DNA from 4 places in the Streptomyces similanensis genome. Region 4 is predicted to be linked to each of the others. Evidence: riboswitches for the same ligand, from Rfam matches in the RefSeq annotation. Region 4 holds a riboswitch; each other region holds the start of a gene.

Region 1 (7,594 bases), on a different contig from region 4:
ACTCCGTACCAGACATTGGTGTACCAGGGACGGCGAGCCGTCCCCTGCTCGGCGCGGGACTGCTTGGCCGGCCCCGGGTCGACCACGGTGAAGCCGGTCTCGCCGGGCATCACATAGTGCAGCCGCTGCCGGATCTGCTGCTCGGCGTACGCGTCGTCCTGCCAGCGCGCCTTGGCGTCGCGCAGCTGCTCGACCCGCTGCTGCGCCTGCTGCTTCTGCCGCTTCAGATCGGCGATGCCCTCGCGCTGGGAGACGTACTGCCGCATCGGGTACGCCAGCGCGACCACCATCGAGCAGACCACCAGCGCCAGCAGTGCGGCGCGCCCGGTCAGCCGGGAGCGGCGGGCCTGACGCCGGGTCTGGGAGCGGTAGACGCGGGCGGCGGTCTGCTCGCCGAGCAGCCTGAGCCTGGTCGCGGTGGAGAACCGGTCCCGGTCCCGCACGGCCATCGTCCCGCCTCCCGTTCCTGTCCACTCACACGCGCGTACGTCCCCGGACACGGTACGGGACCGAGTCCGGGGACGTACGGACGACTGGCTGAACCGTGATTCCTCACGGCCCGGCGGCGGGGCGGGTCAGACCTTGGAGACCCCGGCGTCGCCCCGGAAGCGGGGGAACGCGCTGCGGCCGGCGTACACCGCGGCGTCGTCGAGGATCTCCTCGATGCGCAGCAGCTGGTTGTACTTGGCGACGCGCTCGGAGCGGGCCGGGGCGCCGGTCTTGATCTGGCCGCAGTTGGTCGCGACGGCCAGGTCGGCGATGGTGACGTCCTCGGTCTCGCCGGAGCGGTGCGACATCATGCACTTGAAGCCGTTGCGCTGGGCCAGCTCGACGGCGTCCAGGGTCTCGGTGAGCGAGCCGATCTGGTTCACCTTCACCAGCAGGGCGTTGGCGGAGCCCTCCTCGATGCCGCGGGCCAGACGCTCGGGGTTGGTGACGAACAGGTCGTCGCCGACGATCTGGACCTTCTCGCCGAGGCGGTCGGTGAGGACCTTCCAGCCGTCCCAGTCGTCCTCGAACAGCGGGTCCTCGAGGGAGACCAGCGGGTAGGCCGCCACCAGCTCCTCGTAGTACTCCGTCATCTCGGCGGCGGAGCGCTCCTTGCCCTCGAAGAGGTACTTGCCGTCCTTGTAGAACTCGGAGGCGGCGACGTCGAGCGCGAGGGCGATCTGCTCGCCGGGGGTGTAGCCGGCTTCCTTGATCGCTTCCAGGATCAGGTCCAGGGCCTCGCGGTTGGAGCCGAGGTTCGGGGCGAAGCCGCCCTCGTCGCCGAGACCGGTGGCCAGACCCTTGGACTTCAGGACCTTCTTGAGGGTGTGGTAGACCTCGGCGCCCCAGCGCAGCGCCTCGGAGAAGGACTCCGCGCCGATCGGGGCGATCATGAACTCCTGGATGTCCACGTTGGAGTCGGCGTGCGAGCCGCCGTTCAGGATGTTCATCATCGGCACCGGCAGCAGGTGCGCGTTGGGGCCGCCCAGGTAGCGGAAGAGCGGCAGGTCGCTGGCCTCGGAGGCGGCGTGGGCGACGGCGAGGGAGACGCCGAGGATGGCGTTGGCGCCCAGCGAGCCCTTGTTGTCGGTGGCGTCCAGGTCGAACATGGCCTGGTCGATCAGGCGCTGCTCGGTGGCGTCGTAGCCGACCAGCTCCGGGCCGATCTGCTCGATCACGGCGAGGACGGCCTTCTCGACGCCCTTGCCCTGGTAGCGGCTCGGGTCACCGTCGCGCAGCTCGATGGCCTCGAAGGCGCCGGTGGAGGCGCCGGACGGGACGGCGGCACGACCCGTGCTGCCGTCGTCGAGGCCGACCTCGACCTCGACCGTGGGGTTGCCTCGGGAGTCCAGGATTTCCCGGGCTACGACGACGTCGATGGACGGCACGAGCATCTCCTTCGTGGATGTGACGCTTGAAGTGCGGGGCAGGTGTGCCTTGCGGCTAGAGCCTAACCGTCCCGGGACGCCGACCGGCTGACCGACCGTCCCGTGGACAGGGTGACGGTACACATTGTTCCAGCACGGAACAAAGGGGCCGGTGACGGGGCCGGGAACAGAAGGTGAAAAAGCCCCGCCCCGGTGCGTACGGGGGAGAACGCACCGGGGCGGGGAGCCCGTGGGGACGGGGGGTGTCGGCCCCACGTGAGCGCCATGGTGGCGCTCACGCCTGGGCGGGGCCGGTGGCGGGCCTGGCCGCCCGCTGTCACTTCAGGTGCAGCTGCTGGCCCGGGTAGATGAGGTTGGCGTCCTCGACGATGTCCTTGTTGAGCTGGAACAGCTTCTCCCAGCCGCCCTGGACGTGGTGCGCGGTGGCGATGGAGCTGAGGGTGTCGCCGGCGACCACCTTGTACTCGCCGTCGCCCTTCTTGACCTTCTTGCCGGTCGGGGTGGTGACGGTCTTCTTCGGGGCCGGGCGCGTCAGCGAGCGGTTGGCGCTCTGCTCCTCGGTGGAGCGGGTCGAGGTGCTGCTCTTGGAGCTGCTGCTCGACGAGGAAGAAGAACTCGACGACGAAGAAGAAGACGACGAGGAGGAGGACGAAGAAGAGGAGGAGGACGAGGACGAGCCGCTGCCGCCGCCGGAGGAGGACGAGGCGCCGGACAGGCCCTTGCCGCAGACCGGCCAGGCGCCCTTGCCCTGGCCCGCGAGGACCTTCTCGGCCACGGCGATCTGGGCCGACTTGCTCGCCAGGTCGGCGCGCGAGGCGTAGGCGGTACCGCCGAACGCGGCCCAGGTGGAGTTGGTGAACTGCAGGCCGCCGTAGAAGCCGTTGCCGGTGTTGATCGACCAGTTGCCGCCGGACTCGCACTGGGCGACCGCGTCCCACTCGGAGGTGGTGGCGGCGGAGGCGTTGCCCGCGGCCATCAGCGGGGCGGCCACGGCGGCGCCGGTGACTCCGGCGAGCGCGATGGCACGGGTGGCCTTGGAGGGACGACGGTGCTTGCCCTTGCTGGAAAACAGCATGGATGGATCCCCTCACCGACGCCTGCGAGGTGAGCTGTCGGGTTCGGGCCGGTTGAGTTGCCCGGCCGTGCCTTTGGGGAGGCACGGCTTCACCCCCAGCCGCTCCGGTTCGACTGCCCGGCGCGGCACTTACCTTGGGTCCCCCGCTCCTGCCTGCGGCGCATGACGCGACGACTGTTCCCGTACGGCCGCTGGCAGGATTCGGCGTTGCGGCAGCCGGGGCTCGCGGTGACGAGCGGTCATGACCGTAGACACGCGATCGACGGAATTTCAAAGACGATCAGGGCTTCTGAGACTCATCCCACACTTTCCCCGAAAGGGACATTCGGTGCGAAGCGTGACGTGAACTGCCCCTACTTTGCGGCGTTTTCGGCGGGGACATCCAGGCTCTGACCGGCGGCGATGCGGTCGGGGTCGGAACCGATGGCGCCCTTGTTCGCGGTGTACAGCGCGTGCCATCCGCCGTCCACGTCAAGGGAGTCGGCGATGGAGGCGAGGGAGTCGCCGGAGCGGACCGTGTAGGAGCCGCCGGCCGTGTCGGTGGTGAGGCCGTCGGCCCGGGAGGCGTGCCGGCCGGCCGTCGCGGCGGCGGAGCCGTCGGCCGGGTTCTCGGCGGCGCTGCCGCCGCGGTGCCGGCCGCCACTCAGCGCCCCGGTGTCCACGAGGGCCGAGGAGCCCACGACTTGGCGGGGATCGGCCGGGTAGGCCGCGTCTCCGTAGCCGCCGGTCCCCGTGCCCGTCGAGGGCGTCGCGTCGGGCGCGCCGGAGGGGTGGGACGTGCCGGAATCGGCCGCGTCGTCCTTCTTCGGGATGGAAGAGGAAGAAGAGGGGGAAGAAGGCGTATCGGTGTGCTTCGTGCCGGAGTCGGCCGGTCCGTTCGCCGAGTGGGACGTACCGGACTTACCGGGCGCATCGCCCGTCGCGTCGGTGTCGTCGGCCGAAGAACCGGACGAACCGGTGGAGTTGGCCGCATCCTGGGACGAGTCGGACGGGCCCGGGTCCTCGGATCCGGACGAACCGGAGGACTTGGAGGAACCGGACGAACCGGACGACGTGCCGGTGTCCGTGCCGCCCTTGCCCGGGGCGGTGGACGAGGAGCCGCCCACGCCCGTGTCGACGTCGGCCGCGCCGGTGCTCTTGGTGAGCCCGGCGAGCAGTCCGCAGGTGTGCCAGGCGCCGGGGCCCCGGTCGGCGAGTATCTTCTCGGCCACGGCTATCTGCTGGGACCGACTGGCCTGGTCGGCGCTCGCGGCGTAGGTGAGGCCGCCGTACTGCTCCCAGTCGTCCTGGGTCAGCAGCAGGCCGCCGTAGTAGCCGTTGCCGTTGTCGGCGCTCCAGGAGCCGCCGGTCTCGCACTGGGCCACCTTGTCCCAGGTGGTGCCGTCGGCCGCGCTCGCGCCGGAGGCGGCGACGAGCGGGATCGCGATGGCGGAGCCGGTGACCCCGGCGGCGACGAGGAGGGCCGGAGCCTGGCGGGGGCGACGGTGACGACCGTTCCCGGAGAGCATGCGGAGACCTTTCGGCGACAACGGTGACGGCGCGGCGGGCGGTGACCGCCGCCGCGCTGATGCGTGAAGGTAGCCGCTCCCGATCACTTGTCACAAGTTAATGCCGCGTAGATCACGTGGTGATCACATAGTTGAACGTGTGTCAGCTTCGGGTCGGCCGCGCGTCGGCCTCGCGCCGGTCTTGCGTCGGCCTCGCGTCGGCTTTGCGTTCGTCAAGGAGTCGCGGAGGTGGCGGTGAACCGTACCGGCAGGGTGCGCAGACCGCGCATGATGAGGCCGCCGCGCCAGCGCAACTCCTCCGGGTCCGCGTCCAGTCGGAGGTCGGGGAGCCGGGTGAGGAGGGTGGCCAGCGCGGTCTGTCCCTCCAGGCGGGCGAGCGGGGCGCCCAGGCAGTAGTGGATGCCGTGGCCGTAGCCCAGGTGCTGGTTGTCCCGGCGGGCGAGGTCCAGGGTGTCCGGGTCGGCGAACCGCTCCGGGTCGCGGTCGGCGGCGGCCAGCACCACGAGCACCGGATCGCCGGCCGCGATGTCCTGGCCGCCGAGGGTGAGCGGGCGGGTGGCGAAGCGCCAGGTGGCCATCTCCACCGGGCCGTCGTAGCGCAGCAGCTCCTCCACGCCGGTCGCCAGCAGGGCGTGCTCGCCCGCGGCGAGGGAACGTTGCAGCCGGGCGCGCTGCTCGGGGTGGGTGAGCAGAGCGTAGGTGCCGTTGCCGATGAGGTTGACGGTGGTCTCGAAGCCGGCGAACAGCAGGATGAAGGCCATGGCCGCGGCCTCGTTCTCGGTGAGGTGCTCACCGTGGTCGGAGGCGCGGATGAGACCGGAGATGAGGTCCTCGCCGGGGGCGGGGTCGGCGGGGAGCGCGAGGCGCTTGCGGTGGATGAGGTCGGCGAGGTAGCCGCGCATCTTCTTGACCGAGCGGGCGACTCCGCCGCGGGGGCCCTTGCCGTGACGCTGGGGGTCCGGGGGCTCGCCCCCGGGGAGATGCAGCATCATGCCGGCCCAGTCGCGGAAGTCGTCCTGGTCCTCGCGGGGGACGCCGAGCAGGTCGCAGATGGCGTAGATGGGGAGCGGGAAGGCGAACTCGTGGATGAGGTCGGCGCTGCCCCGCTCGGCGAAGCGGTCGATGAGGTCGTCGGCGAGTTCCTGGACGCGGGGGGCGAACTCGGCCACGCGGCGGGGGGTGAACGCCTTGCTGACCAGGCGGCGCAGGCGGGTGTGGTCCGGGGGGTCGATGTTGAGCAGGTGCGTCATCAGGGCGGCCTTGCGTTCGCCCGGGATGCCGGTCTTGCCCTTGGCGTGCGCGGGTTCGTCGTGATGCGCGGGGTTCTTGGACAGGCGGGGGTCGGCGAGGGCCTGCTTGGCGTCGGCGTAGCGGGTGACCAGCCAGGCCTCCACTCCGCTGGGGAGGCGGGTGCGGTGGGTGGGGGCGTGGTCTCTCAGCCAGGCGTAGGCGGGGTAGGGGTTGGTGGCGAAGTCCCAGGTGAAGAGGTCTGGGGCGGGGGTGGGTGGCTGGTCTTGCATGGGGTGACCCTAGTCCGGGGGGTCGGGAGGTCGCCCCCGCCGCCCCTTCCCGTCCCGAACCTGGGGGCTTCGCCCCCTGGCCCCCCATGGGTGTGTTGGTCGGTGCGGGTCGGTGGGGGCTGGGCGCGCAGTTCCCCGCGCCCCTATCGGCCCTACGGGCCTCAGGGCGCGCACGCGCGGCGGAGCCGCATGTCGGAACAGCCCCGCGCCCCTATCGGCCCTACGGGCCTCAGGGGGTCTGTTCTGCCTTTTTGATGGCGTCTCGGTAGGTTCTCGCCGCTGCTCTCAGGGCCGCTTCCGGGTCGGTGCCCTGGGATTCGGCCTCGGTGGCCAGGGCGAGGAGGGTGTAGCCGATGTCCTGGCGGTCGGGGAGGGGGACGGTCAGGCCGGCCGTGCGGGCTCGGAAGGCCAGTTTGGCGGCGAGGGCCAGGGCGGGCTGGCCGAGCGGGACGCCGTCGGTCACCGAGGCGCGCTGCTTCTCCACCGCCTTCATGCGCAGCCACTGCTCCCTGACCTCCTCCGGGGTCGTGGCGCTCGCGTCGCCGAAGACGTGCGGATGGCGGTGGATCAGCTTGGCGACGATGCCGCCGGCCACGTCGTCGACGGAGAACGGCTCCTCGTCGTCGTCCTCGGCGATCCGGGCGTGGAAGACCACCTGGAGCAGGACGTCCCCCAGCTCCTCGCGCAGTTCCCCGCGGTCGCCGGCCTCGATCGACTCGACCAGCTCGTACGCCTCCTCGATGGCGTACTTGGCCAGGCCCTCGTGGGTCTGCCGGGACGACCAGGGGCACTCGGCGCGGATGCGGTCCATGACCTGCACCAGGTCGAGCAGGCGGGCGCCGGGCAGGTCGTAGGAGGCGGGCAGCAGCTCCAGCTCCGGCATGCTCACCCTGCCGGAGCCGGCGAGGCGGGCGAGGCCGTCGGTGAGGGCCGGTTCGCCCTCGCCGGTGGCCACCACCACGACCGTGCGGCCGCCGGCGCAGGCATCGAGCAGTTCCTCGGCACTCGGCGCCGCCTCGGCCACCGCGACGCCCGCCTCACGCAGGTACGGCAGCTGCGGATGCGCGCCGTCCGCGCACAGCACCAGGTCGGCCGCGTGCAGCGCCTGCCAGGCGGGCCAGGACAGCAGCCCGGGGGCGACCCGGTGGCTGGTGGTGAGCAGGACGATGCGGCCGGGGGCGGCTTCGGCGCCGTGGTCGGTGGTGTGGTCGGTGGTGTTCACCCACCGAACGTAACCCACCGCGCCGACGCCTCCCGGTGCGTGCGGGACCCCTCCCGCCTCACGCGCCCGCCGACGTCACGTCGCGCAGCCACGGCGACTTCGCCTCGATGCCGCCCTTCTGGACGTCCCAGGCGCCGTAGCGCGGGTTGAGGTCGACGTGCAGGGCGCCGGAGGCGGTGGACAGGGCCTGCCAGAAGGCGGGCTGGGAGGTGTCGGTGTGCAGCTTCGCCGCCAGCTTCTGCGCCTCGACCTGGAGGCGCAGGTTGTCGTCGAGGCGCTCCGGGGCCACCCCGTACTGCTGGAGCCAGGCCGTCTCCAGGGCCTTGGCGCCGCCCGCCCGCTGCTCCAGGCCGGCCCGTAGCTGCTGGACCTCGTGACGGTTCACGGTGACG
Region 2 (7,594 bases), on a different contig from region 4:
CGTCCCGTCGCCGCCGTACCGGGGCCGCAGCCCGATGAGCCGAGAGAACATCCGGAACGGGGCGGACGCGACGGCCGCGACGGCGACGGCCGCGGACGCGGCCGGCACGGCCGCCGCCCCCGAGGACACCCCCGCCCCCTCGTCCATACATACGCCCCGCTCGGCGCTGCGCAGCGCCGCCCGCCGCCTCGGCCCCGTCCTCGCGGTCTACGGCACGCTGAAGCTCGCCGGCTTCGTCGTCTTCCTCTCCCTGCTCGACTCCGCCGGCGACTACCGCACCAAGGCCCCCCGCTTCGGCGGCGGCGCCCACCCCTGGGACGTCCTGGCCACCTGGGACGGCTGGTGGTACCAGCAGATCGCCGCGCACGGCTACCACCCGGCGCTGGAGGCGGTCCCCGGCGCGACCGGCCTGATCACCGTCCAGGAGAACTCGGCGGCGTTCTTCCCGCTGTACCCGGCCCTGATGCGGCTGGTCTCCGAGGTCACCGGGCTGGGCCTGTACGGCGCCGGGCTGCTGGTCTCCGTCGTCGCGTCCTTCGCCGCCGCCCTCGGGATCTACGCCCTGACCGAGCGGTTCGGCGGCCGGCGGGCGGGGCTCGCCGCCGCCGGACTGTGGGCCGTGTGGCCGGGTTCCGGCGTGGAATGGGCGGTCTACTCCGACTCGCTCTACGTCGCCCTCGCCGTCTGGGCCTGCCACGCCGTCCTGACCCGCCGCTGGCTCACCGCCGGGGTGCTCACCTGCCTCGCCGGCCTCAACCGCCCCACCGCCGCTGCGCTGATCGCCGCGCTGGCCGTGGCCGCGCTGCTCGCGCTGCGCCGGCGCGAGGACGGCGCCCGCCCCCTGGCCGCGCTGCTGATCGCCCCGCTCGGCCTGGCCGGCTACCTCGCCTGGGTGGGCCACCGCATGGGCGACTACGGCGGCTACTTCAAGCTCCAGAGCGGCGCGTGGGCCCACTCCTTCGACTACGGCAAGCACACGCTGCGCGTGCTCAGGTCGCTGCCGGTGGGCCACTACGACTACATCTACGCCTACCCCTACGAGGATCTGATCGGCGTCGGCGTCGTCCTGCTGGCGCTCGCGCTGCTCCTGCTGCTGATCCGGCTGCGGCCACCGGTCGCCTTGGTCGTCTACACGGTCATGACCATGGTCCTGGTCCTGGGCAGCCAGCAGATCTTCGGCAACGTTTCGCGCTACCTGCTCCCCGCCTTCCCGCTGTTCCTCCCGCTCGCCCTCGCCCTGCGCCGGATCGGCCCCGCCCTGCTGTACACGCTGCTCGGCATCGCGGCGCTGGCCTCCGGCTCGTACGCGGGCTACGCCCTCTTCGAACTCGGCATCCCGTAGCCGCGGGCGGCGCGCGGCCTCCGCCAGACTGGGAGCACGTCCCGGCCACGCGGCCGGCCGCCCGCCCCACCTGCCTCCCGCCCGAGGAGAACGCGTCGATGCCCCTCCCGTACGTCCTGCTGTCCGCCGCCGTCTCCCTCGACGGCTACCTGGACGACACCGGCCCCGACCGCCTCCTGCTGTCCGGCCCCGCCGACTTCGAGCGGGTGGACGAGGTACGGGCGTCCGTGGACGCGATCCTCGTCGGGGCCGGCACGCTGCGCGCCGACAACCCGCGGCTGCTGGTCAACTCGCCCGAGCGGCGCGCGGCCCGGGTCGCCGCCGGGCTGCCGGAGTACCCGCTGAAGGTCACGGTCAGCGCCTCGGGCGAACTGGACCCTGGGGCGCGCTTCTGGCACACGGGCGGCGCGAAGGCCGTCTACACCACCGACGAGGGAGCCGCGCGCCTGCGGCGCACCGGCCTCACCCCGGCCACACACCCCGCCGTCGACGTCGTGCCCCTGGGCCCGGAGCTCGACTGGCGGCTGCTGCTCGCACACCTGCACGACGTGCTCGGTGTGCGGCGGCTCATGGTCGAGGGCGGCGGCACGATCCACACCCAGCTGCTCCAGCGGCAGCTCGCCGACGAGGTGCAGCTCGTGCTCGCCCCGCTGTTCGTGGGCGACCCGGCCGCGCCCCGGCTGTTCGGGCCGGGGTCGTACCAGGGCGGGCGGCTGCGGCTGGTGGAGACCCGGGCCGTCGGGGACGTGGTCCTCCTGCGGTACGAGCCCACCGCACCCGGCGCCGGCGGGCGGACCGTCCCCGCCGACCGGCACTGGCTGCGGACCGCCTGCGAGCTGGCGCTGCGGTGCCCGCCCTCGGCGACCGCGTTCAGCGTGGGCGCGGTGGTGGTCGCCGCCGACGGCACCGAGTTGGCGCGGGGCCACTCGCGGGAGGCCGGCGATCCCGTCGTGCACGCGGAGGAGGCGGCACTCGCCAAGATCGACCCGGCCGATCCGCGGCTCGGCGGGGCCACGGTGTACAGCAGCCTGGAGCCGTGCGCCCGACGCGCCTCCCGGCCGCGGCCGTGCGCCCGGCTGATTCTGGACGCCGGGGTGCGGCGGGTGGTCACGGCCTGGCGGGAGCCGGACACGTTCGTCGAGGCGGCCGACGGGGCCGGGCTCCTGGCGGGCGCGGGCGCGGAGGTCGTCGTCCTGCCGGAGTACGAGGCGGCGGCCCGGGAGCCCAACCGGCACCTGGATCCGGGGCTCAGGTGAACTCGTGTGCAACCAGCCCCGAACATGGGATACACTGGTTTCACCGACGCGGGGTGGAGCAGCTCGGTAGCTCGCTGGGCTCATAACCCAGAGGTCGCAGGTTCAAATCCTGTCCCCGCTACTGAAGACTCAGGGCCGGAATCCGATCACAGGATTCCGGCCCTGAGTGTTTCCCGGACACCGTGGCCCTCGACCCTCGCCCCCCGTCACCACACGTGAGCGGGCCGACCCCCTCCGCATAACAACTGACACACCATCACCTCGCGCCGCGTACCGCCGATGGCCGAGGAGAGCCCGTGGATGGCCTGATTCTTTGTCAACTCACCCGCCTTCAGTCCCCCGTGAGCGGTATGTCCTGGCCAAAAAGGTTTAATGATCAAGCCGCACGGCTTGGAATCAAACCCCCACGTCTATTAACGTTCGATAACGCAGCGCGGTCGTCCCAGCCGTCACCAGAGGCGGCTCCGTGCGCGCACGCGCCGAATCCCGCGAGGGAACCGGGGAACCACCACCTTGGGGTGAATCGCACGTCACCCGTGCCGTCATGGCCGGTCGACGCGCGTAGGAGACCTTCCCGCTCCGAACCCGTCAGCTAACCCGGTAGGCGACGCGGAAGGAAAGGAGCACGCCCGCGTGGCGTCCAACCGGCCTGCCTCTGAAGCCCCGTTCCTGCCGAGCCGGCGCACCGAGTCCTTCGGTTACGGCGAGCGGCGCCCCGACGAGGGCCCCTGGGAGGAGTGGAACCCCACCGAGGACTCCCTCCGCCCCGTACGCGGCCGGCACCGCGTCGCCAAGCAGCGCGGCGGCGGGCTCGCGCGCAGCTCCACCGTCCTCGGCGTCGGCGTCATCGCCGCCGTCGGCGCGGGCGGCATGGCCAGCGCCAACACCGGCAAGCCGCCGGTCTCCCTCTCGCTGCCCGACCTGCCCTCCGTGGACCACCTGCCGGCGGTCGGCGCGCTCTTCGACGACTCCGCCGAGGACACCGCCGCACCCGTGGGCTCGGCGACCGCGCTCAGCGACGTGGTCGAGGCCACCCCCCAGGTCCCGCAGGCTGAGCAGGCCCAGCAGGTCCAGGCCGCGCGCGGCACCGCCGACGCGGGCGAGGCGCTGCGCAACCGGATCATGGCCCAGGCCGAGCAGCAGCAGGCCCAGGTCGAGGCGAAGGCGCGGGCCGCCACCGAGGCCGCCGCGGTGAAGAAGGCCCAGGCCGACGCGGCCCAGGCCAAGCAGGAGGCCGAGGCCAAGGCCGCCGCCGCGAAGAAGCGGGCGGAGGAGGAGGCCAGGAAGAAGGCCGAGGAGGCGCGCCTGGCCGAGCTGGCCAAGCAGTACACGCTGCCGACCTCGTCCTACACGATCACCTCCACCTTCGGCCAGGCCGGCTCCATGTGGTCCTCCGGCCACCACACCGGCCTCGACTTCGCCGCGCCCACCGGCACGCTGATCAAGGCCATCCACAGCGGCACCGTCACCGAGGCCGGCTGGGCCGGCGCCTACGGCTACCGCACGATCCTCACCCTCGACGACGGCACCGAGCTGTGGTTCTGCCACCAGTCCTCGATCAGCGTCTCGGCCGGCCAGAAGGTCGGCACCGGCGAGGTCATCGGCCGGGTCGGCGCCACCGGCAACGTCACCGGGCCGCACCTGCACCTGGAGGTGCACCCGGGCGGGCAGGCCACCGGCATCGACCCGATGGCGTGGCTGAACGGCAAGGGCCTCAACCCCTGAGACGGCCCCGCACGGACGCTCCGCCGGGCGCTGTTTGCGCGATCTTTGCGCCCGGATCCGGCGGGGCACGGAATGGGCCGCTCTGCCATGGCCGTTGATGTCGTACATGACTTCTCTTCGCAAGCTCGGCCAGTCCGACCTCGAGGTCTTCCCGCTCGCCCTCGGCGGCAACGTCTTCGGCTGGACCGCCGACCGGAACCGGTCCTTCGCCGTGCTCGACGCCTACGCGGCGGCCGGCGGCAACTTCGTGGACACCGCCGACTCCTACTCCGCGTGGATCGAGGGCAACCACGGCGGCGAGTCCGAGACGATCATCGGCGAGTGGATCAAGGAGCGCGGCAACCGCTCCGACGTCGTCATCGCCACCAAGGTCAGCCAGCACCCCGACTTCAAGGGCCTGTCCGCCGCCAACATCAAGGCCGCCGCCGACGCCTCCCTCAAGCGGCTCGGCACCGACCACATCGACCTGTACTACACCCACTTCGACCAGCCCGAGGTGCCCGTCGAGGAGATCATCGGCGCCCTGGACGAGCTGGTGAGGGCGGGCAAGGTGCGCCAGATCGGCGCCTCCAACATCTCCGCCGAGCGCCTGAAGGCGTCCCTGGAGTTCTCCGAGCGCGAGGGCCTGGCCCGCTACGTGGCGCTCCAGCCGCACTACAACCTCGTCTCGCGCGACACCTACGAGGGAGAGCTGCGGGACCTCGCCGAGCGGGCCGGCCTGGCCGCGATGCCGTACTTCGCGCTGGCCTCCGGCTTCCTGACCGGCAAGTACCGGCCGGGCGCGACGGTGGACAGCGCACGGGCCGAGGGCGCCGCCAAGCACCTGGCGACCGAGCGCGGCCAGAAGGTCCTTACCGCCCTCGACGAGGTCGCCCGGGCCCATGACGCCGAGGTCGCCACGGTGGCCCTGGCCTGGCTCGCGGCCCAGCCGACGGTGGCCGCCCCGATCGCCTCGGCGCGGACCGTGGAGCAGCTCCCGGCCCTGCTCGCCGTCGCCGGACTGCGGCTGACGGACGACGAGATCGGCAAGCTGACCCAGGCATCCGCCTGACCGGACGATCCGACCCGGGCGATCCGACCCGGGCGATCCGATCCGGGTGATCCGATCCGATCCGGACGACCGGCTCAGATCAGGGTTGCGTCCGGTAGGGGTTGTACGCGGGGTACGGCGCCGGAGCCGCGCCGGCGGCGCCGTACGACCCGTACCCCTGCGCCGCCCCGGGCGCGACCGGACCGCTCTGCGGATACCCGTACCCGTGCGCACCGGGGCCGGGGCCCTGGGGGCGCGGGTGGGGGTGCGGGGCGCCGTAGCGCTGGGACTGGCCGTACACGCCGAGGACCGGCCACGGCGGGGCGACCACCCGCACCGGCGGCGCGGTCATCCGGGCCGCGTGGTCGAGCGCGGGCCGCGCCACCTCGCGGCCGCGCCACATCGCGTGCAGCAGCTCCTGCTCGCGGGCGGCGAAGCCGGCGCCGGCCCGGCCGAGGCGGCCGCGGCGGCGCAGGAACGCCAGCGAGGTCGCGTACGCCTCGTACTGGGCGACGGTGCGCGCCGCGGGCTTGCCCAGGTGCCGGCCGGCGTACTCGCGGGCCACCCGGCGGGCCCGCATGGACCCGAGGGCGAACGGCTCGGCGGGGGTCAGCCACCCGGCGGCGGCGTACGCGGGCAACTCCTCGCGCACCGTGCGCAGCTCCCGCTGGCGGGTCCAGACCACCAGCCAGGTCAGCAGCCCGAGGGCGGGCAGCATGAAGGCGCCGTAGACCGCGAAGAAGCCGTACTCGCCGAAGGTCGAGGAGCTGTTCCAGAAGGCGTGCATGCCCATCGCCAGCAGCAGTCCGGCCGGCGGCAGCAGGGCGCGGCGCACCCGGTGGCGCTCGGCGGACAGGGACGCGGCGATGCCGAAGCCGATGCCGGTGAAGACGGTGAACAGCGGGTGCGCGAAGGGCGACATCACCACGCGCACGAAGAAGGTGGCCGCGGTGACGGAGGCGATGCCCCGGCCGCCGGTCATCTGGTCGGCGCCGAAGGCGGTGCCGAGGTAGAGGATGTTCTCGGTGAACGCGAAGCCGGTCGCGGTCACCCCGGCTATCACCACCCCGTCGACGATGCCGGTGAAGTCGCGTCTGCGGAAGAGGAAGACCAGCAGCACGGCGGCGGCCTTCGCGGACTCCTCCACGATCGGGGCTATCACCGTCGCGCCCAGGGTGTCCGCCCCGGCCGGGTCGGCGGTCGCCGTGGCGATCCACTTCGTCGCGAAGCTGTTGGCGACGATGGCGATGAGCGCCGCGGCGCAGGCGCCCCACGCGAACGCGAACACCATGTTGCGCCAGGGTCCCGGGTCGACGCGGTCCAGCCAGCGGAACGCGGCCGTCAGCAGCGGCACCGGCAGCACGGCCAGGCCCAGTCCGACCAGGAGACCCTCGGTGCCGGTCTGCCGCCGTACGAGGGCGAGGATGACGAGCCCGGACAGCGCCAGCAGGGCGGCCAGGGCGCCGTACCGCACCCACCGTTTCTGCCACCAGTGGGCGTGCCGCGGTGGGCCGCCGACGGGGGCGGGACCGCTGGGATGCGTCGGGTACGGGGGACTGGTGACCACGTGATTGACCCTAACGAGGGAGGGGACCGCCCGCGACGGGGTATCGAGGTCCGGGCGCGGGCGGTGCGGTCCTGTGCGGTCTCGTGCTATCGCTGCTGCTCGTCGTGGGGTACGCGGCGAAAGAGCAGGTCGTTCACCACGTGCCCCTTCTCCAGGCCCTGGCCCTCGAACCGGGTCAGGGGGCGGAAGCCGGGGCGGGGGGCGAAGCCGCCGTCGGCGCGGGTGTTCTCGAAGGCGGGGTGCGCGGTCAGCACGTCGAGCATCTGTTCGGCGTACGGCTCCCAGTCGGTCGCGCAGTGCACGATCGCCCCGGGCCGCAGCCGGGCGGCGGCCAGCGTCAGGAACTCCGGCTGGATCAGCCGCCGCTTGTGGTGCCGCTTCTTGGGCCAGGGGTCGGGGAAGTAGACGCGCAGGCCGTCGAGGGAGTCCGGGGTGAGCATCTCGCGCAGCAGGATGATCGCGTCGCCGTTGGCGACCCGGACGTTGCCGAGGCCGGTGCGTTCGGCGAGGGCCAGCAGGTTGCCCTGACCGGGCGTGTGGACGTCGACGGCCAGGATGCCGGTGTCCGGGTCGGCGGCCGCCATCTTCGCGGTGGCCTCGCCCATCCCGAACCCGATCTCCAGCACGACGGGGCGGCGGTCGCCGAACAGCTCGGCCAGGTCCAGGACCCGCTG
Region 3 (7,594 bases), on a different contig from region 4:
GACCGAGGAGACGGCGAAGTGACCGAGCTGGCCACCATGGACTTCCACCCCCAGCCGCAGGCCGGCGAGGCCAGGCCGTGGGCGTTCCCGGCGCCGGAGCGCGGCGCCCTGGACAACGGCCTCACCGTGCTGCGCTGCCACCGCCCCGGCCAGCAGGTCGTCGCCGTCGAGGTCCTGCTCGACGCACCCCTGGACGCCGAGCCGGACGGCCTGGACGGCGTCGCCACGATCATGGCGCGGGCGTTCTCCGAGGGCACCGACAAGCACTCCGCCGAGGAGTTCGCCGCCGAGCTGGAGCGCGCCGGCGCGACCCTCGACGCGCACGCCGACCACCCCGGCGTCCGGCTCAGCCTGGAGGTCCCCGCCTCCCGCCTGGCCAAGGGGCTCGGCCTGCTCGCCGACGCCCTCAGGGCGCCCGCGTTCGCCGACTCCGAGGTGGAGCGGCTGGTGGGCAACCGGCTCGACGAGATCCCGCACGAGCTGGCCAACCCCTCCCGCCGCGCCGCCAAGGAACTCTCCAAGGAGCTGTTCCCGGCCACCGCGCGCGTCTCGCGCCCGCGCCAGGGCACCGAGGACACCGTCCGCGCCGTCGACGCGGCGGCCGTCCGCGCCTTCTACGACCGGCACGTGCGGCCCGCCACGGCCACCGCGGTGGTCGTCGGCGACCTCACCGGCATCGACCTCGACGAGCTGCTCGGCGAGACCCTCGGCGCATGGACCGGCTCGCCGGCCAAGCCGCGGCCCGTTCCGCCGGTCACCGCCGACGACACCGGCCGCGTGATCATCGTGGACCGCCCGGGCGCCGTCCAGACGCAGCTGCTCATCGGCCGTATCGGACCCGACCGGCACGACCGGGTGTGGCCCGCGCAGGTGCTCGGCACCTACTGCCTGGGCGGCACCCTCACCTCCCGCCTGGACCGCGTCCTGCGCGAGGAGAAGGGCTACACCTACGGCGTGCGCTCCTTCGGCCAGGTGCTGCGCTCGGCGCCCGACGGCTCGGGCGCCGCGATGCTCGCCATCAGCGGCTCGGTCGACACGCCGAACACCGGACCGGCCCTTGACGACCTGTTCACGGTGCTGCGCAAGCTCGCCGCCGGCGGCCTCACCGACGCCGAGCGGGACGTCGCCGTGCAGAACCTCGTCGGCGTGGCGCCGCTGAAGTACGAGACGGCCGCCGCCGTGGCGAGCACCCTGGCCGACCAGGTGGAGCAGCACCTGCCCGACGACTACCAGGCGACGCTCTATCAGCAGCTCGCCGCCACCGGCACGGTGGAGGCCACCGCGGCCGTCGTCAACGCCTTCCCGGTGGACCGCCTGGTGACCGTCCTCGTCGGTGACGCGGCGCAGATCAAGGAGCCCGTCGAGGCCCTGGGCATCGGTCAGGTCACCGTCGTCCCAGCCGAGTAGCGGCATCCGCCGCCCGCGCGGGCGGCAACGGCGCGCACGCGCGCGTGGGGCCCTGGTGACCGAAGCGTCACCAGGGCCCCGTCATGTCCGAATTGCGGGAGAGGCTGCCCGTCTGACCTGTGGTCTGCGCTACAAAACAGCGGATCCGTTTGGGAATTGAAAGCGGCCCCGTCTAGCGTCGGTCCGGCTGTTCGTCGGCAGTGCGCCGCACCCGCGGCACCGGACAGCCATCGCCGAGTCCCCGTACGGCGCGAGCCAGGGGAGCCGGGGACCCACTCAGTCCCTGGGGTGAATCGGACGCCCGCGCGCCAGCGAGGGGGCCCGTAGGAGACCTTCCTGCTCCGAACCCGTCAGCTAACCCGGTAGGCGAGAGGGAAGGAAAGGACCCACGTCTGCATGGCGTTCACCCGCGCCACCGGGAAGCACCGCCGGCCCAGCCGGATGCACCGCACCACCGCCCGAGCGGCGGGCGTAGCGGCCCTCACCACCACCGGCGTGCTCAGCACCCTGGCCGCCGCCCCGGCGCTCGCCGCCGAGACCCCGGCCCCCGAGGACACCGGCCTCACCCCGGTCATCAGCATCGGTGACACCGTCGCCGCGAAGATCGACGCCCAGGCCGTCGCCCAGCAGCACGCCGCCGAGCAGAAGCTGGCCGAGCAGGCCGCGCGCGTGAAGGCCGCGGCGCTGGCGAAGAAGGAGCGCGAGGCCAAGGAGCGGGCCGCCCGCGAGGCCGAGCGCGAGCGCCTGAACGCCTTCGTGCCGCCGATCTCCGGCTCCTACGTCTCCACCGGCTACAAGACCGGCGGCTCCCTGTGGTCCTCCGGCTCGCACACGGGCATCGACTTCCACGCCATGACCGGCACCACCGTGCACGCGGTCGGCGTCGGCACGGTCGTGGAGACCGGCTGGGGCGGGGCGTACGGCAACCAGATCGTGATCCGGATGGCCGACGGCATGTACACGCAGTACGGCCACCTGTCGTCCATAGGCGTCACGGTCGGCCAGCAGGTCACCGCTGGTCAGCAGATCGGCGTGTCCGGCGCGACCGGCAACGTCACCGGACCGCACCTCCACTTCGAGGCCCGCACCTCCCCGGACTACGGCTCCGACGTCGACCCGGTGGCCTACCTGCGCCACCACGGCGTGAACGTCTGACCGACCCCGCACGGCGACGGCGCGAGCGCGCCGAAGCCCTCCCGAGGACCGTCCACGGTCCGCGGCACCCCGCGAGAACCCCGGCCCCGCGCCGGGGTTTTCGGTGTTTTCGACAGCCACGGGTATTTTGCTGTCCAAAAATTACCCATGGACCTCGGCCGTCCGTCGGAAATCCCGGCGCATTGCAATAGAGTCACGGGAACAAGCGTCCGTCGCCGAAGCGGCACGGTGATTTCAGCGGGATTCGGGCGGAGGTCGGGAATGCGTGTTCCGGCGCACTCGGTGTGCACGGCGATCCGGGACGACATCGTCGCCGGTGTCCATGAGCGCGGCAGCCGGCTCACCGAGGAAGTCCTCGCCCGCCGCTACGGCGTCTCCCGCGTTCCGGTGCGCGAGGCGCTGCGCACCCTGGAGGCCGAGGGCTTCGTGGTGACGCGCCGGCACGCGGGCGCGTGCGTGGCGGAGCCGACCGGGCAGGAGGCCGCCGACCTGCTGGAGATGCACCGGCTGCTGGAGCCGCTGTGCGCCGCCCGGGCCGCCGAGCGGCACACCCAGGCCCACCTCAGGGTGCTGCGCGGCCTGGTCAGACTGGGCCAGGAGCGGGCCGCGAGCGGCCTGGGCGAGGAACTGCGCGCCCTGGGGGGCTGGTTCCACGAGACGCTGGCGCAGGCCTGCGGCAGTCCCGCGCTCACCGCCACGCTGACCCAGCTGCGGCACAAGATCGCCTGGATGTACGTGGTGGAGACCCCGGCCGACCCGGTCGCCGCCTGGGCCGAGCACGGCGCCATCGTGGACGCCGTGGCGCGCCGCGACGGCGAGCGCGCGCGTGCGCTGACCGCCGCGCACACCGAGCGGACGGCCGCCGGCTGCCGCGTGAGGACTTCGCAACATCCCGTCAACATGTCGGGCGCGTGGCATTAACACGGTGCCCGTATACAAAGAGGGATATCCGGCGGTGGAGAATTCGTGCCGCCTTTTTCGGTGTCCCTGAATTCATGTACGGGTGCGGTGTGGACGCTTCCCGAAGGCTGCCCCGAGAAATACGAGTCGGCCCGCCGGAGACGCGCGGGCCGGGGCCGTCGCGCCGAACGGAAAAGCCGAAGCCGCCCCGTCCGGAAAAGGGCGGCGCGGCTTCGGCGTCCGGTCCGGGGGCGAGCCGCCGGACCCGGTGGATCAGACGGTCTCGGGAAGCTCCTCGAGCCCCTCGGCGACCAGCTTGGCCAGGCGGTCGAGCGCGGCGTCCGCGCCCTCGGCGTCGGAGGCCAGGACGACCTCCTCGCCGCCCTGCGCCCCGAGGCCGAGGACGGCCAGCATGGAGGCCGCGTTGACGGGCGCGCCGTCGGCCTTGGCGATCGTCACGGGGACGCCGGAGGCCGTGGCGGCCCGGACGAAGATGGAGGCGGGGCGGGCGTGGAGGCCCTCGGCCCAGCCGACGTTGACGCGGCGCTCAGCCATGTGATGCTGCCCTTCAGGTGTACCAAGTTGTCTAGACCAGTTTCCCACACCTGAGGCACCGCCCCGAGCGGCCCGGCCGCCGCCCCGGGAACCGCGACGGACCGCGGCGCCCCGGCGTCCGCTAAGTCCCCGCGACCCCGGTGTTCTCCGCCGGGTCCGGGCGGGTTCCTCCGGTGTGTTCCCCACAGACTGCCTCGCGCCGCCGTCGGAGGCTAGCCGTACTCTGGGGCCCATGCAGACCGCGTCGGACCGGCACGAGTATCCAGCCCACTGGGAGGCCGACGTGGTGCTGCGCGACGGCGGCACCGCGCGGATCCGGCCCATCACCGCCGAGGACGCCGACCGGCTGGTCAGCTTCTACGAACAGGTGTCGGACGAGTCCAAGTACTACCGCTTCTTCGCGCCTTACCCGCGCCTGTCCGCGAAGGACGTCCACCGCTTCACCCACCACGACTTCGTGGACCGGGTGGGGCTCGCGGCCACGATCGGCGGCGAGTTCATCGCCACCGTCCGCTACGACCGCATCGGAGCCACCGGGCTGCCCGCCGCCTCGGACGCCTCCGACGAGGCCGAGGTCGCCTTCCTGGTCCAGGACGCCCACCAGGGCCGCGGAGTGGCCTCCGCGCTGCTCGAACACATCGCGGCCGTCGCCAGGGAGCGCGGCATCCGCCGCTTCGCCGCCGAGGTGCTGCCCGCCAACACCAAGATGATCAAGGTGTTCACGGACGCCGGGTACACCCAGAAGCGCAGCTTCGAGGACGGCGTCGTCCGCCTGGAGTTCGACCTCGAACCCACCGACCGCTCGCTGGCCGTGCAGCGCGCGCGGGAACAGCGCGCCGAGGCCCGCTCGGTGCGCCGCCTGCTCGGGCCCGGCTCGGTCGCGGTCGTCGGGGTGGGCCGCGCGCACCGGGGCGTGGGGCGCAGCATCCTCGACCACATCCGCGACGGCGGCTTCACCGGCCGGCTGCACGCCGTCAACCGGGCCTTCGAGGCGGACCGGACCGAGATCGACGGGGTGCCCGCCCACCGGTCGGTGCGCGAGATCGACGGGCCGGTCGACCTCGCCGTGGTCGCCGTCCCCGCCGAGCACGTCCCGCGGGTCGTCACCGAGTGCGGCGAGCACGGCGTGCAGGGCCTCGTCGTGATCTCCGCCGGGTACGCGGAGAGCGGCCCCGAGGGACGCGAGCGCCAGCGCGCCCTGGTGCGGCAGGCCCGCTCGTACGGCATGCGCATCATCGGGCCGAACGCCTTCGGCGTCGTCAACACCTCGCCCGGCGTCCGGCTCAACGCCTCCCTCGCCCCCGAGATGCCCCGGCCCGGCCGGATCGGGATGTTCGCGCAGTCCGGCGCCATCGGCATCGCCCTGCTCTCCCGGCTGCACCGGCGCGGCGGCGGCGTCACCGGCACCACCGGCGTGTCGACGTTCGTCTCGTCCGGCAACCGCGCGGACGTCTCCGGCAACGACGTCCTCCAGTACTGGTACGACGACCCGGACACCGACGTCGCCCTGATGTACCTGGAGTCCATCGGCAACCCGCGCAAGTTCACCCGCCTCGCCCGGCGCACGGCGGCCGCCAAGCCGCTGGTCGTCGTGCAGGGCTCCGGTTCGGCCCCGCAGGGGCACGCCGTACGGGCGACCCGGCTGCCGCACGCGACGGTGTCCGCGCTGCTGCGGCAGGCCGGCGTGATCCGCGTGGACACCATCACCGAACTGGTGGACACCGGACTGCTGCTCGCCCGCCAGCCGCTGCCCACCGGACCCCGGGTGGCGATCCTCGGCAACTCCGAGTCGCTGGGCGTACTGACGTACGACCGGTGCCTGGCCGAAGGGCTGCGCCCGCAGCCGCCCCGCGACCTGACGACCGCCGCGTCGGCGGCGGACTTCCGGGCCGCGCTGGCCCAGGCGCTCGCCGACGAGACCAGCGACGCGGTGGTCGTCACCGCCATACCGGCACTGGGGGAGGGCGCCACCGAGGACGCCGCGCTCGCCGAGGCGCTGCGGTCGGCCGCCGGGGCGGCGCCCGGCAAGCCGGTGCTGGTGGTCCACGTCGAACTGGGCGGCCTGGCCGAGGCCCTGTCCGCCGCGGCCAGCACGGGCCCCCAGGCCACAACCGCCCCCGCCACCCCGACGGCCACTCCCGGCCCTGCCGTTCCCACGACGGCCCCCGGCCCTGTCACCCCGGCGACCGCCCCCGGCTCCGCCAACCCCGGCCCCGTCACCCCCACGACGGCCTCCGGCGGTCCCGCCGCGTCCCCGACCGCCCCCACCAGCACCCCCGCCTCAACTACGTCCCCCACCCCGCCCTCCCCGCCCGCGCAGCCGTCCGACGCGGCCCCGGCACCCGCCGGCCCCGGCGCCGGTTCGCGTCTCATCCCCGCCTACCCCGCCGCCGAGCGCGCCGTCCGCGCCCTCGCCGAGGCCGTCCGGTATGGGCAGTGGCGGCGGGAGGCCGCCGATCCCGGCAAGGTGCCCGAGTACGACGACATCGACGAGAAGGGCGCCGCCGAGCTGATCCGCTCCCTGCTCGCCCGCGGCCAGGGCCGCACGCTCGGCGCCGACGACGCCTGCGAACTGCTCGCCCGCTACGGCATCCACGTCCGCCGGGCGCTGCCCGCGCCCACCCCCGACTCCGCCGCCGAAGCCGCCCGCGCCCTGGGCTACCCCGTCGCCCTGAAGGCCACCGCCCCGCACCTGCGCCACCGCGCCGACCTCGGCGGCGTACGACTGGACCTCGCCGACGAGGAGCAACTGCGCCGCGCCTACGCCGAGCTGACCGAGCTGTTCGGCACGCCGGAGGAACTGCGGCCGGTGGTGCAGGCGATGGCGCCCCGGGGCGTCGACACCGTCGTGCGCGCCGTCATCGACCCGGCGGCCGGCGCGGTGCTCTCCTTCGGGCTGGCCGGCGCCGCCTCCCAGCTGCTCGACGACATGGCGCACCGGCTCGTTCCGGTCACCGGCCGGGAGGCGATCTCCATGGTCCGCTCGATCCGGACGGCCCCCCTGCTGTTCGGCTGGCGCGGCTCCGCGCCGGTCGACACGCCCGCCCTGGAGGAGCTGCTGCTGCGCGTGTCGCGGCTCGTGGACGACCACCCGGAAGTGGTCGCCGTCACCCTGGAGCCGGCCGTCGTCGCCCCGCACGGGGTGAGCGTCCTGAGCGCCGGAGTGCGCCTGGCGCCGCCGCCCGCGCGGGACGATCTCGGGCCGCGCACGCTCCCGGCGTACTGAGGGCGCTTCTCCCGCGCGCAGCGGTGCCTCGCAGTCGGTACGCCCCCGTAGGATGGACGGCATGGCCAAGACCAGTACGACGACCCAGGGGCTGCGGGCGGCGATCGAACGCAGCGGCTACTACCCGGCTCTCGTGGCCGAGGCGGTGGAGGCCGCCGTGGGCGGCGAGCCCATCCGGTCGTACCTGGTCCACCAGGAGACCACCTTCGACCAGAACGAGGTGCGCCGCCATGTGACGGTGCTCGTCCTCACGGGCAACCGCTTCATCGTCAGCCACACCGACGAGCAGGCCGCCGACACCACCTCCCCGACGCCCTACGCCACCACCTCCACCGAGTCGGTCAAGATCGG
Region 4 (7,594 bases):
GCGCAGCACCCGCAGATACGCGGGGGAGTGGAAGCGCATGCCGCCCGCGCCCTGCACCACCGGTTCGACGATCACCGCGGCCAGCTCGTCCGCGTGCCGTTCGACCAGATCGCGCAGGTGGGCGGCGTACGCCTCCTCGTACCCGGCCGGCGGGGCGTCCGCGAAGACCTGGCGCGGCAGTGCGCCGGACCACAGCTCGTGCATCCCGCCCTCGGGGTCGCACACGGACATCGGCTGCCAGGTGTCGCCGTGGTAGCCGCCCCGCCAGGTCAGCAGCCGCCGCTTGGCCGGGCGGCCGAGCGAACGCCAGTACTGGAGGCACATCTTGACGGCGACCTCGACCGACACCGAGCCGGAGTCGGCGAGGAAGACGTGTTCGAGACCGTCGGGCGACATGTCGACGAGGAGCTTCGCCAGGCGGACGGCGGGCTCGTGGGTGAGCCCGCCGAACATCACGTGGCTCATCCGCTCCAACTGCGCGCGGACGGCCTCGTTGAGCACCGGGTGGTTGTAGCCGTGGATCGCGGCCCACCACGAGGACATGCCGTCGACCAGCTCGCCCGAGCCGTCCGCGAGGCGCAGCCGTACCCCGCTCGCCGACTCCACGACGAGCGGTTCCTGACGGCCGGGCATCGGACCGTACGGGTGCCACACGTGTCGCCGGTCCAGGTCGAGCAGCCCGGCGACACCCGGTCCGTGCGGGGCGGAAACCTCAGGCATTGGGCGCGAGGTCCGTTCCGGCGCCCCGGCGGCGCACCGTCACCAGGTCCGTGCGGGGCTCGCCGGCCTTCGGCTCGGCGGCCGCGGGGACGGTCTCGGGCGCGCCGGCGGAAGCGGGGGCGGTCTCGGGCGCGGCGGAACCGCAGACGCCCGCGCCGCCGTGCGAGCCGCACCCGGCGTCCGCGTGCGAGCCGCAGCCCGCCCCCTGGTGGGTCCCGCACCCGGCGGCGCCCTCCGGCGCCCCGTCGGCCGCTGCCGCCGCGTGCGCACCGCAGCCGCCGCCCTGCTCCGACCGGTGCTGAGGCAGCGTCACCTGGCCGGCGCCCTCCACCTCGAACCCGGCGTCCGCGATCATGTCCAGGTCCGCCTTGCCGGCCTGGCCCTCACTGGTCAGGTAGTCGCCGAGGAAGATGGAGTTGGCCAGGTGCAGCGCGAGCGGCTGCATGGAGCGCAGATGCACCTCGCGGCCGCCCGCGATCCGGACCTCCACGTCCGGGCAGACGAACCGCACCATCGCGAGGATGCGCAGGCACCGCTGCGGGGTCAGGTTCCACTCCTTGGCGAGCGGGGTGCCCTCGAACGGGATCAGGAAGTTCACCGGAACCGAGTCGGGGTCCAGCTCGCGCAGCGAGTGGACGACGTCCACCAGGTCCTCGTCGCTCTCGCCCATGCCGGCGATGAGCCCCGAGCAGGCCGACAGACCGGCCGCGTGCGCCTTGTGCACCGTGTCCACCCGATCGGCGTACGTGTGCGTCGTGGTGATGTCGCCGTACGTCGACTCGGAGGTGTTCAGGTTGTGGTTGTAGGCGTCGGCACCGGCCGCGCGCAGCCGCTCCGCCTGGCCGTCGGAGAGCAGCCCGAGGCAGGCGCACACCTCGACGCCCTCGTTCTGGTCCTTGATGGCCTTGATGGTCTGCGAGACCCGGTCCACGTCCCGGTCCGTCGGACCGCGCCCGCTGGCCACCAGGCACACCCGCTTGGCGCCGCCGGCCAGCCCCGCGGCGGCGGCCTCGGAGGCCTGGTCGGGCTTGAGCCAGGTGTACTTCAGGATGTCGGCCTTCGAGCCGAGCCGCTGCGAGCAGTAGGAGCAGTCCTCGGGGCACAGGCCGGACTTGAGGTTGACGAGATAGTTGAGTTTCACCCGCCGCCCGAACCAGTGGCGGCGCACCCGGCCGGCCGCCGCCACCACGTCGAGCAGGTCTTCGTCGGAGGTGGCCAGCACGGCCAGAGCTTCCTCGCGGGTCGGCAGTTCGCGCCGAAGCCCCTTGTCCACCAGCGTGTTCAGCAGGTCCATGAAAGCCGATCCTGGCCTACCGGACGGCCCGGGGCCAAGGAGACTTCGCACAACAGACGCGGATCGACGTGTGGGTATCGCCACACCATGGGCGGCCGGTCGTGCCGCTAGGGTCTGTCCACTGCCTACAAAAGCCCCGGAGGAACCATGGCGTTCGGCTGGATCGACGAGCAGGCGGACGCGCGCCGCCGCGCGGGGCTCGTACGGACCCTGCGTCCCCGGCCCGCCGACTCGCCCCTGCTCGATCTCGCGAGCAACGACTACCTGGGCCTGTCCCGCCATCCCGAGGTGACCGAGGGCGCGGCGCGCGCGGCGCGCACCTGGGGCGGCGGCGCGACCGGCTCCCGGCTGGTCACCGGCACCACCGAGCTGCACACCGAACTGGAGCGCGAACTGGCTCGGTTCTGCGGCGTCGAGGCGGCGCTCGTGTTCTCCTCCGGCTACGCGGCCAATCTCGCCGCGGTCACCGCGCTCGCCCCGCACGGCTCGCTGCTCGTCTCCGACGCGGGCAACCACGCCTCGCTCATCGACGGCTGCCGGCTGGCGCGCGCCACCACCCAGGTCGTCGCCCACGCGGACCTCGAGGCCGTCCGCAAGGCGCTCGGCACGCACGAGGGTCCGGCGGTCCTGGTCTCCGACACGGTCTTCTCGGTCGACGGCGACGCCGCCCCGCTGGCCGCCCTCGCCGAGGTCTGCCGGGAGCGGGGCGCCGGGCTGCTCGTCGACGACGCCCACGGCCTGGGCGTCCTCGGCGACGGCGGCCGCGGCGGCGCGCACGCGGCGGGCCTGGCCGGGGCCGACGACGTCGTCGTGACGGCCACGCTCTCCAAGTCCCTCGGCAGCCAGGGCGGAGTCGTGCTCGGACCCGCCCGGGTGATCGACCATCTGGTCAACGCGGCCCGCACGTTCATCTTCGACACCGGCCTCGCCCCGGCCGCCGCGGGCGCGGCGCTGGCCGCGCTGCTGCGGCTGCGCCGCGAGCCGGAGCGCGCCCGCCGGGCGCGCGCGGTCGCGGACGACCTGCACGCGCGCCTGACCGCCGCGGGTCTGGAGGCGGTGCGTCCGGACGCCGCGGTGGTCTCGGTGCGCGCGCCGTCCGCGGACGGCGCCGTGCGGTGGGCGGCCGACTGCCGTGCGGCGGGCCTGGTGGCGGGCTGCTTCCGCCCGCCCTCCGTGCCCGACGGCATCTCACGGCTCAGGCTGACCGCCCGCGCCGACCTCACCGGTGCGCAGATCGAACGCGCGGTGCGGGTGATCGGCGAGACACGACCGTGAGCCGGCGTGGCACGACCATGGGCCGGCCTGGCACGGTCGTGCGCCGCCGTCGGCGGGGTGCGGTCAGAAGCGGTGCGCCGCGGCCGTGAAGTCCGCCCAGCTGCCGGGCGAGAAGAGCAGCGCGGCCCCGGCCGGGGCCTTGGAGTCGCGCACGGCGAGCAGTCCGGCGCCCGGCCCCGAGGCCGGTCGGGCGGTCTCCACACAGTTGTTCGCCCCCGTGCTGTAGCTGCTGCGCAGCCACCGCACGGCGTGGAGATCGGCGCTGGAAGGTACGTGCCGCGGCGGAGCGGACATGGTGCCTCCTTGTTCGGTCGCGCGCCCTCACCTGCTCTGGCGCAGCCCGGCGATGAAGTCCGACGAATCCTCGGCCGACAGGGCGTGGAACCGAAGAGCGTCGAAGGCCTCGGTATAGGCCTCCAGGTCTTCTTTCCGATCGAGGTGGAGGCTACTCGTCAAGTGGTCGAGAACGACCACATCCAGATCAGTAGTGTGAGAAAAAGAGAAGATGACGAAAGGGCCGGTGACGCCGATGTGCGCCCCGGCCGAGAACGGCAGCACCTGCAACCGCACCTGGGGCAGGCGCGCCGCCTCCACCAGCCGCTCCAGCTGACGCGCCATGACCTCCGGCCCGCCCACCTCCCGGTGCAGTACGGCCTCGTCCAGCACCGCGTTCAGCTCCAGCGGCGGGTCGGCCCGCAGGACGTGCTGCCGGGCCAGCCGCACCTCCACCAGCGCGTCCAGACGCTCCTCGTCGAGTCCGTCCACGGCGGCCCGGGTCACCGCGCGGGCGTACTCGGCCGTCTGGAGCAGCCCGGGCACGACCGTGGTCTCCAGGGTGCGCATCGCGGTCGCCTGCGACTCCAGGCTGATGAAGTCCCGGTAGGTGGGCGGCAGTACGCCGCGGTAGGCGTGCCACCAGCGGTGCCGGCCGTCGCCGTCCTCGGAGCCCGCCAGCGCCAGCAGCAGCCGGCGCAGCTGCGCGTCGTGGACCGCGTAGGCGTCCAGCAGCAGCCGTACATCGGCCGGTTTCACCCCACTGGTGCCGGTCTCGATCCGGCTCACCTTCGACTGGTGCCAGCCCACCAGCCGGGCCGCCTGCCCGCTGGTGAGACCCGCGCCGGCGCGCAGCGTGCGCAGTTCGGCGCCCAGCTTGCGGCGGCGCACCACGGGACCGTGCTGCATGGCTCTCCTTACTCCCCAGGGCGCCCCGCGACGGACCGCGGCCACCCGCGCCGCCCCGGGCGGGACCGGTTCCCGGTCGGCTCGGCGCGCGCCGTCGCACACGGTCGGCCGTCGCAGAGTTCACCGCTTCGAGCGACAGATATATGCATATCTCGGTGGATCGCCACCGGGACCCGTGCGGTGATGGCAGTCTGACGGCGAAGCACCAGTCCGGGACCGTACTCGAACCATCCGCTCCGTGTCGGACCACGGCCCCGTGGGAAAGGGACGACATCGCCATGGCAGATCTCCTGGAAGCATCCGTCACTCTGCCGAGCGATCCCGCCTCGGTGGCCGCCGCCCGCGCCTACGCGGTGGGCACCCTCGTGGAGTGGGGCCTGCCGGCCCGGGCCGAGACCGCGGACACCGTGCGGCTCATCGTCTCCGAACTCGCCACCAACGCCGTCCAGCACACCCTGGGGCAGTCGCCCACCTTCACGGTCGACCTCGCCCTCGAACGGGACGAGCTGCTGCGCATCGGGGTCACCGACAGCCATCCCCGGTTCCCGAAACGGCTGCCGGCCGCCGTCCAGCAGGACAACGGCCGGGGCATGGTGATCATCCGGTGGCTCGCCGCGGAGTGCGGCGGCAGGCTGAGCGTGCGCCGCACCCGCGAGGGCGGCAAGACGGTCTGCATCGAACTCCCGTGGACGCCCGGCGCGCAGGAAGCGCCGCCGGCGCGCTGAGCGCGACGGCGGCCGCGCGACGGTCCACGCCCTGCGCCCGCTCCGGGCCACGCCGCCCGGCCCGCGTTCCCCGGCGCACGGACGACGGCTCGCGGACGGCGGACGCACGAGGGCCGGTCCGGCTCGGCGGGCACCGGTGGGTGCCGTGCGGCGGCGGCCGACGGCCCGGGACCGTGACGGCACGGGCGGCCGCGGCAGCGGATTCCCGCGACGGCGACGGCGACCGCGACGACGACCGCGGCGGCTCGTGGCCGCGGCGGCGGGTCGGCGCGCGGGCGCCGACGGATGGCCGGCGCCGCCCTCGGGCGGGTCAGTTGACCCGCCCGTACCACACGCTCTTCGTCCAGATCTTCTGCAGCCGCACCACGTCACCGGTCTTCGGCGCATGCCAGATCTTGCCCCCGCCGGCGTAGATGCCGACGTGGTAGACGTACGAGCCCGAGTGGAAGAACACCAGGTCACCGGCGCGGCGGCTGCCCGCCGAGATGTGGCGGGACTTGTTGTACTGCTGCTCGGCCGTGCGGGGCAGCTTCTTGCCCGCCCGCTTGAACGAGTACAGCGTGAGTCCCGAGCAGTCGAACCGGCGCGGTCCCGTGGCGCCCCACTGGTAGGGGGAGCCCTTCTTGGACGCCGCGATCTGGAGCGCCTTCGCCGCGAACGTCGCGGCCGAGGCGTCGGAGGCGCCGCCGGGCACCACGATCGAACCGCCGACGGCGGCGATGGTCAGGGCCGAGGCCGTGCCGGCCCGGGCCATGAACGACGGGACACGATTGAGCGCAGTCATGCGCAACCCTTCGTCAGCCGCCTGTGAAGGATGACCTGTCGGATTCGGGCTGGCGAAGTTGCCCGGCCGCGTTGTCGCGGCTTCACCCCAAGGGCTGCTCGACCCGGCCATGGTGTGACCGTTCCGGCGACCCGTCGTGCTTGGGTCCTCCACTCCTGCCGATCCACTTCCGTCGACCGGTCGTCCGTGCGGCGGCAGGACTCGGCGTCCGCCCGGACCGCCCCGCCGCTGTGGCGGGGGCTTGTCGTCAGACAGGGATCTTCACCTACGGATGTCCGAAAATCCCAACGGAACTATGGATTTGTGTTGTTACTCACCACTCACCCGTTCGGGTGGACATCCGCTCGTTCGAACGACTGTGTCCTCCCGTCACGACGCCCGGACCAGCGGCGGAACGCCCCATTCCGCCATCCGTGCAGGCGCGTTGCGCAACCGCGAGGTCCCCGAAAAAGGGTGTGTATCTACGCCGAAAGGCGGTACCTCATTTGGTCCGTTTCGGCTCCCGCCCGGGAGCGTCGGCCCCGTCGCCCGCGTGTGGTCGAGCCGGGGATGCCTGTGCGTCCGTCAACTGCCGTGCCGCGCGGGCGGGGTGACCCGGCTGGTCGGGCACTCGCCGTCGAGCGCGCGCGGCGCCCGCGCCGGGGTCGCCGTGCGCGGCGCGGTCTCGCCCCGCCGGCGCATCGGCGCGAGCGCGTCGGGCGAGCGGACCCACCGCGGCCAGGTAACGGCCGATCAGCTCCGCCTCGGCGCGCGGTCTGCGTCGGCGGCCTCGGCTCCGGGGGCGGCCCGGCGGGCGGCACGGACGGTTCGGGCGGATCCACCGGCGGCTCGTCCCGGGCCCGGCGGCCGCGGGTTCCCGCGCATGTGCCCGGCGGCCCCCGGGCGGACCCGGCGGACGGTCGGCCGGTCCACGGCGCGGCCCGCCACGAGAGGGTCGTCGGCCCCCGGGCGGAGACGCCGGCGCCGAGGACGTACCGGCCCTGTGCCCCCGGCGGGACCCTTCGGCCGGCCGGTCTCCGGTCGTGCGCGTCGTTCTCCTGGAGCAAGCTGGAGGTGGAACTCCGGCCGCTCGACGACCCAGGGGATCTGCAATGGTGTTCTTCGCGATGTCCAGGCGGCACCCCCTCCAGCTGCTGTCCACCACCGACCTGGTGCTGGAGCACGAACGGCTGCACGAGGAGATCGACCAGCTGCAACGCGCCCTGACCTCGCACGCCGTCATCGACCAGGCCATCGGCGCCGTGGTGGCCTTCGGCCGGATCCCGCCCGACGACGCCTGGCGGGTCCTGCGGGAGGTCTCCCAGCGCACCAACACGAAGGTGCGCACGGTCGCCGAGCACGTCCTGAAGTTCGCGCAGGGCGGCGCCCTGTCCGACACCGAGCTGGAGGAGCTGAGGCGGGCGCTCGACCGCCACTCCGCGCACTTCTCCGCAGGCCGCGCAGGGTCCTGATCCGCCCGAGCGAGCCGCCCGCGCCCTCGCGCGCCGCCGGTACGCGCCCCAGCCCGCCGCCGGCCGGCCCTGCGCCCGCCGTCGGTACGCCGCCTCACACCTGCTGCCGCACGCCCCGCTTCTGCCGCCGTACGCCCCCGCGCCCGCCGCCTCGCACGCCCCG

The links. A riboswitch is a leader RNA that binds a small molecule or an ion and turns the genes downstream of it on or off. The one in region 4 is predicted to bind cyclic di-AMP.
Region 1: another riboswitch for cyclic di-AMP. It lies ahead of ABEB07_RS36040 (transglycosylase family protein); the one in region 4 lies ahead of ABEB07_RS26360 (C40 family peptidase).
Region 2: another riboswitch for cyclic di-AMP. It lies ahead of ABEB07_RS32535 (M23 family metallopeptidase); the one in region 4 lies ahead of ABEB07_RS26360 (C40 family peptidase).
Region 3: another riboswitch for cyclic di-AMP. It lies ahead of ABEB07_RS03555 (M23 family metallopeptidase); the one in region 4 lies ahead of ABEB07_RS26360 (C40 family peptidase).

Annotation. Positions count from the first base shown of each region.
Region 1 covers NZ_BAABKC010000132.1:78,714-86,307, reverse strand. The annotation lists gene ABEB07_RS36050 (FtsB family cell division protein) at 1-449, opposite strand, end outside; gene eno (phosphopyruvate hydratase) at 576-1,877, opposite strand; gene ABEB07_RS36040 (transglycosylase family protein) at 2,194-2,952, opposite strand; cyclic di-AMP (ydaO/yuaA leader) riboswitch at 2,957-3,123, opposite strand; gene ABEB07_RS36035 (transglycosylase family protein) at 3,306-4,460, opposite strand; gene ABEB07_RS36030 (cytochrome P450 family protein) at 4,673-5,980, opposite strand; gene ABEB07_RS36025 (nucleoside triphosphate pyrophosphohydrolase) at 6,210-7,220, opposite strand; gene ABEB07_RS36020 (SurA N-terminal domain-containing protein) at 7,261-7,594, opposite strand, start outside.
Region 2 covers NZ_BAABKC010000113.1:10,535-18,128, forward strand. The annotation lists gene ABEB07_RS32515 (dolichyl-phosphate beta-glucosyltransferase) at 1-38, shown strand, start outside; gene ABEB07_RS32520 (glycosyltransferase family 39 protein) at 35-1,342, shown strand; gene ABEB07_RS32525 (dihydrofolate reductase family protein) at 1,441-2,598, shown strand; tRNA gene ABEB07_RS32530 (tRNA-Met) at 2,646-2,719, shown strand; cyclic di-AMP (ydaO/yuaA leader) riboswitch at 3,066-3,220, shown strand; gene ABEB07_RS32535 (M23 family metallopeptidase) at 3,232-4,323, shown strand; gene ABEB07_RS32540 (aldo/keto reductase) at 4,430-5,374, shown strand; gene ABEB07_RS32545 (PrsW family intramembrane metalloprotease) at 5,454-6,920, opposite strand; gene trmB (tRNA (guanosine(46)-N7)-methyltransferase TrmB) at 7,007-7,594, opposite strand, start outside.
Region 3 covers NZ_BAABKC010000011.1:55,128-62,721, forward strand. The annotation lists gene ABEB07_RS03545 (M16 family metallopeptidase) at 1-22, shown strand, start outside; gene ABEB07_RS03550 (M16 family metallopeptidase) at 19-1,407, shown strand; cyclic di-AMP (ydaO/yuaA leader) riboswitch at 1,629-1,791, shown strand; gene ABEB07_RS03555 (M23 family metallopeptidase) at 1,804-2,562, shown strand; gene ABEB07_RS03560 (GntR family transcriptional regulator) at 2,824-3,483, shown strand; gene ABEB07_RS03565 (HPr family phosphocarrier protein) at 3,736-4,017, opposite strand; gene ABEB07_RS03570 (bifunctional acetate--CoA ligase family protein/GNAT family N-acetyltransferase) at 4,250-7,243, shown strand; gene ABEB07_RS03575 (DUF5998 family protein) at 7,296-7,594, shown strand, end outside.
Region 4 covers NZ_BAABKC010000084.1:15,346-22,939, reverse strand. The annotation lists gene ABEB07_RS26390 (adenosylmethionine--8-amino-7-oxononanoate transaminase) at 1-720, opposite strand, end outside; gene bioB (biotin synthase BioB) at 713-2,014, opposite strand; gene ABEB07_RS26380 (8-amino-7-oxononanoate synthase) at 2,162-3,289, shown strand; gene ABEB07_RS26375 (DUF397 domain-containing protein) at 3,353-3,583, opposite strand; gene ABEB07_RS26370 (helix-turn-helix domain-containing protein) at 3,611-4,471, opposite strand; gene ABEB07_RS26365 (ATP-binding protein) at 4,750-5,196, shown strand; gene ABEB07_RS26360 (C40 family peptidase) at 5,507-5,980, opposite strand; cyclic di-AMP (ydaO/yuaA leader) riboswitch at 5,984-6,119, opposite strand; gene ABEB07_RS26355 (ANTAR domain-containing protein) at 7,072-7,431, shown strand.